DNA from 2 places in the Shimazuella sp. NTD247 genome. Region 2 is predicted to be linked to the other one. Evidence: predicted binding sites of a transcription regulator. Region 2 holds the regulator's gene; the other holds the start of a gene.

Region 1 (2,472 bases), on a different contig from region 2:
ATAAATTACAGGGAGAAGCGTTTGGAAGTGTAATCTCGCCACATGGATTAAATCCTTCCACTTCCCCATCAATATCTTTTTGAAATCCATCCACAATTCTTCCATGGTGTTTGGAAAGATCAATATTAACGATTCCTGGTTCCCCGTTATAGTAAATATTGCTCGCCATTTCCTCCAATTCATTGGTTGTGATGTTCTCATCAATTGCCACACTATTGTTTGAAGCCCATCTCCACTGACTAGCCTCCTGATTTTTTTCTAAGCTATAATTTTTCGATTCGATAAAATCTTTATCTTCTTGATCACCTATCAAAATAAGAGCAGTTCTTCTGACATTTCCAGCAACAACACAACAACCAATGTTTTGAATGATGTCTCCCCACTCTACTGCGGTAACTTGAGCATACACTCTACGGTTTATAATTTCATTTACTTTTTTAAGCATAACTACTAATGGCGCTGGTCCTGATGCAACTCCTCCAAAACCTCTTATCTCTGATCCTCTCGGACGGACAGCAGAAAAATCCAGTGCAACTCGATTGTCATTACCAATGAAATGAGAATCAATCACGAGTTGTAAAGCTTCCGCCCAACCTTCTCTGCTATCTTTTACTAGATGAGCTCCGATCAGTTCATTTTCGGTAACCCCTGCCTCTTTTAATTCGCTTTCAAAGTCTTCGTGAGTGTTATCGCATCGCAATGCCAACTCTATTTTGTTTTTTACCAGCGGCATCTCATTGGTATTTTTTCTTTGCAGGTTAATACCAACACCACCGCCCTTCATCGCTTGGTCAAAGGTAAAAACAGCAGGCATAGAAGGAAGTAATTCATTTTCCGATCCAATAACTGGATGAATTTTGCTTTCTCCATATTTTTGCGGGCGCATGGAGATAAACCAGCAATTATTTTCCGCATCTCCAATCTTTTCTGCATAATCAGTACCTGACATCCACAAACCACGACCAGGAGGCGTGATAACCAAATTAAACATTAAGTGATAAAACCTTTCCATCTCTTCTTTCAATGCTGTTTCTTTCTCTGAATCCCATCTTCCTATTTCTTTTAAGCGATTCTCTTCCAGCTTAAAATTACCTTCCGTTACTCGTTTGACGGTTTCCCACCAAGCTTCTTGTGTTCCATCATCTTTTTTTCGAGAATACGTTCGTAAATAAACCATATATCCAAGCCCGTCAAAACCCCATTTTGGATTTCTGCCTTTATACTGTTCTAAAAACCCATCTGTTAATTTCATACTTTTTTGATACCTGCCTCTTCTAATCACTTTATGTGTATTTCTGAATAAACTATATGTAGTACTATATGAGTATACACCATACTATATATGGTGTGAAGTAGGAATTCAAAGACAGAAAAGTCTAGAAAATTTCTTTCACTCTGTTTATAGTTAAGAGTCCAATTTGATTATAAAAAGCAACCTGACCTTTTCGTAATCAATAAATTTCCATTGATAAAAAAGCAGAATTATTCCTATACTTGAGAATCAAAACAAACATAAATATACGTTTCCTATTATCAAAATCGTAATTGTTAATTTGAAAACAACAACAGAAAAAACCCACTGTCTGCCAACAAAAATAGGAGTGATTACCATGGCAATTCATGCTATTTTTGCATTTACTCGTCATTTAAATCCATTAACTTGGTATATTCGAGCGATTTATTTAATAATCATCTGTTATTTTTCTTATAAGCGTAATTTTACTGGATTAATTATCCCTTCTTTGTTTATGGGTAGCAGTATAGCATGGTTTATGTCAACAAATACCATCGATTCCAACATTCAAACTGGTCTTTCCTATGAAAAAATATTACTTGATACTCCTTTTTCCGCCATCATTACTATCTTTGTGTATACAATCTTTGTTATTTTATTAAGTATCGCTTTTTGGAAACGTTCTTTAAAAATAGGACTCATCACCTTGAATGCAATACTCATCGGAAAAATGATAATGGGATTGATTTTTATCAAAGATACTGGTTGGTCTCCTATTAGTGCTACTATTTTTGGATTAATCATTGTAAACAGAATCGGGCTTTCTTTATCACGAAAAATGCAAAGACAAAACAACTCAACTTCCCCAAAAAAAGAGACTCTCTAGTATAGTCTCTTTTTCCATATCGATATTATCGGCACTTCGTCTCCCAATCAAATCCGATACTCGAATCATCATAAGCAATTCGATATTCATCCGGATCACTTGCATGATATGATTCTGTGGTAAAGTAAATAATCACAGCAGGTTCTTGACCCGATATCCATGTGCTATTCCAACGGGAATAAGTAGAATTGATTGATTTTCTTCTCCCATATAAAAAACATCTGTATTTCCAATAGATGTTTTTTTGTTATCTTCGTTAACGGGTATAGTTAGCCAGTTCCGCCTGCTAATATGAGTCCTTTCATTAATTTTCCTCCCTTATTTCTAAGATATTCTCTCTATCTGAATCGAT
Region 2 (2,472 bases):
GTATTAAGGCATTTCGAGCTGACAAAAGTTATTATAACATGCTACTCTTTGTTGTGCAATACCTGATTTTCTGTTGATCGTAAAAATCTCATCGTAGCTTGTATATCCTCATATGTCCCTTGTAATTCCTCATCTGTAAAAGTCGGTTCCAACACTTCACGGGCTATTGTTTTCGGTAATTTTTTTATGCTCGGTTTTCTTCTTGCTTTTGTACTGTTTTCTTGTGGAGTAATTTGCTTCATATGTTCTTTCAACGCTTGATTTCTAGCCTGCTCTGACGTCTCAATATTCAAACGTTTCCAATGAGAGGCAATCTTCTCTACATATGCTTTTGGTAACTTTCGATCACACTTGATCATCACATAATCAAGCAATACATTCACTACTGGTGATGGTAATTGATAATGGGTGAGCAATGACTGGATAAGATTCATTTCACTTTTTGGAACTGCTGCTCCACCTTGATAATGAGCCAAAAGTTCAAACGGAGAAATACGTTCTAGTAATTGAAAGTGTTTCTCTTTTGCAGTCAGTTCTGACGGAGTAAGAGTCATCTCGTTTTCTGCTGGAACAATCGGTTGACTCACAGCTTTTATAGGATATAAGTTGCTATTCAAATGATGAAACAACTTTTCTAAATTTACATCTCCGCCAATGGAAACTTCTGGATTTTGAATCGATTTAATAAGTGCCGTTTCATCTAATTTAAACAAATAACAAGCTTGTTTTAATTCTGATTCCAATTGGGGAGTCCAGTTGGATGGTTTTATGGTAGTAGCCAAGCGGGAACGAACAAACCCAAAATCGATCACAGGGGGCCTTTTCTTTGAGGCAGTTTGCACTGGCTGAGTAACAGATATGGTAGCAGCTGTTTGACCATATACTTCTTGAAATGTCTTTGTCAAATCTACACTTGTTAACCCTTTTTCTTCTTGCCATACTTGATTTTTAATCAATTGGTATTCTTCTAATCCTAATTGTTGCTGCAATTGAACAGCCAAAGGCCTCGTCTGAAAAAAAGTCAAAGGGGCGAGAGGAGAGATTACTTGATACTCCAAATAATTTCCTTCTGTTTGACCATTTTTTTCGAATGTTCTTAAAAGTCCTGCGCCTTCTAATTGATACCTTGCCTCTAAAAGTTGATTGTGTGAGATCGATAATAATTTAAACAAATATGTATGAGTTAATAAGGAAGAAATTCCTTCTTTTTTTGAAGCTTGGGCATGAAGTGTCACATATAATCCAACACCAATAACGCCAACAATTGGTTGATATAGATGAGTTAAAGAAAAAAGGTCAATACCATCCAATGCTTTTTCCTGCCGACTCCGGAATTGGATTTCTTGCCAAAACATAAAAATGTGACCTCCTTTTCATAAATACATAATGGATAACAGGTTTGTTTATTTTATCGAAAACGAAAGACAAACACAATCAAAATTTATTCCGATTCTATGTCATTTTGCTGTCTATACGTTTTCATATCTCCCTCATGTGATCGTTTACGCAAATCTTCCAACTCTCTAACAAAAAGTTCTATATCTTGGAATTGACGATAAACAGAGGCAAATCGAACATATGCAACTTCATCGATTTTCACTAGCCGTTCTAATACTAGTTCTCCTATCTGCATGGTAGGAACCTCTAGAACCCCTATCTCGCGTAATTTTCGTTCCATATCTAAAACCAAACCTTCTAGACTGCTGGTAGGAACAGGTCTTTTTTCACAAGCCCGAATTAATCCTCGAAGCAATTTTTCCCTACTAAACTCTTCCATACTCCCGTCTTTTTTAATTACCATGATAGGCTTTTCTTCCATTACTTCAAAAGTAGTAAAACGCTCATTGCATTTTTCGCACTCTCTTCTTCTCCTGATCGCTCTTCCTTCATTAACTGGACGAGAATCGAGTACGCGACTTCCGTTATTATTACAAATTGGACATTTCATTTGGTAGTACCTCCGTATTGGCATCTCTTCCCTCTAAGATACCCTTTATTTTCAATATCCTCAATGATCATTTTTCGGTTAAGCATACAAAGCTTGTACGGAGGCGTTCAAACATTTAGAATATTGTTAGACCGATTTAAGCCATTATTCTTTTATTTTACATTTTAAAGTATAATAACAGATATCTAACTCAGGGAGCGTATAATATTGAAACGGTTTCAAGATAAAGTGATTCTGATAACAGGCGCTACAGATGGAGTAGGTTATCAAGCAGCAAAACAATTCGCATCAGAAGGTGCAAAACTGGCACTAGTTGATAATTACCAAAATATTAGTGAAATGAGTCTATCGTCAGATGACCAATTTATCTGCGACAGATCATTGCTAGTTTCTGTTGAAGGTGGCATCGATTCTGAAATATCTGTATGTATTGAAGATGTTGTTAAATTTTTCGGAAAAATCGATATCTTTGTCTATGCATCACCTTGTGACTGCTCTGTTGGTCCCATTCGAGAAGTGGAAGA

Evidence for each region. Region 2 encodes NrdR, which represses ribonucleotide reductase genes. Its sites were predicted from a motif close to AACACNATATATNGTGTT; they were not measured.
Region 1: nrdJ (ribonucleoside-triphosphate reductase, adenosylcobalamin-dependent) is a predicted target of NrdR. The motif match lies at 1,333-1,350, and genes of this name have one in related genera.

What each region holds. Positions count from the first base shown of each region.
Region 1 is NZ_JCAJZU010000001.1:648,229-650,700, forward strand. It holds gene nrdJ (ribonucleoside-triphosphate reductase, adenosylcobalamin-dependent) at 1-1,252, opposite strand, end outside; gene AC5WOC_RS03250 (hypothetical protein) at 1,611-2,120, shown strand; partial or broken gene AC5WOC_RS03255 (dTDP-4-dehydrorhamnose 3,5-epimerase family protein) at 2,146-2,351, opposite strand.
Region 2 is NZ_JCAJZU010000006.1:118,621-121,092, forward strand. It holds gene AC5WOC_RS15675 (DnaD domain protein) at 42-1,355, opposite strand; gene nrdR (transcriptional regulator NrdR) at 1,442-1,948, opposite strand; gene AC5WOC_RS15685 (SDR family NAD(P)-dependent oxidoreductase) at 2,156-2,472, shown strand, end outside.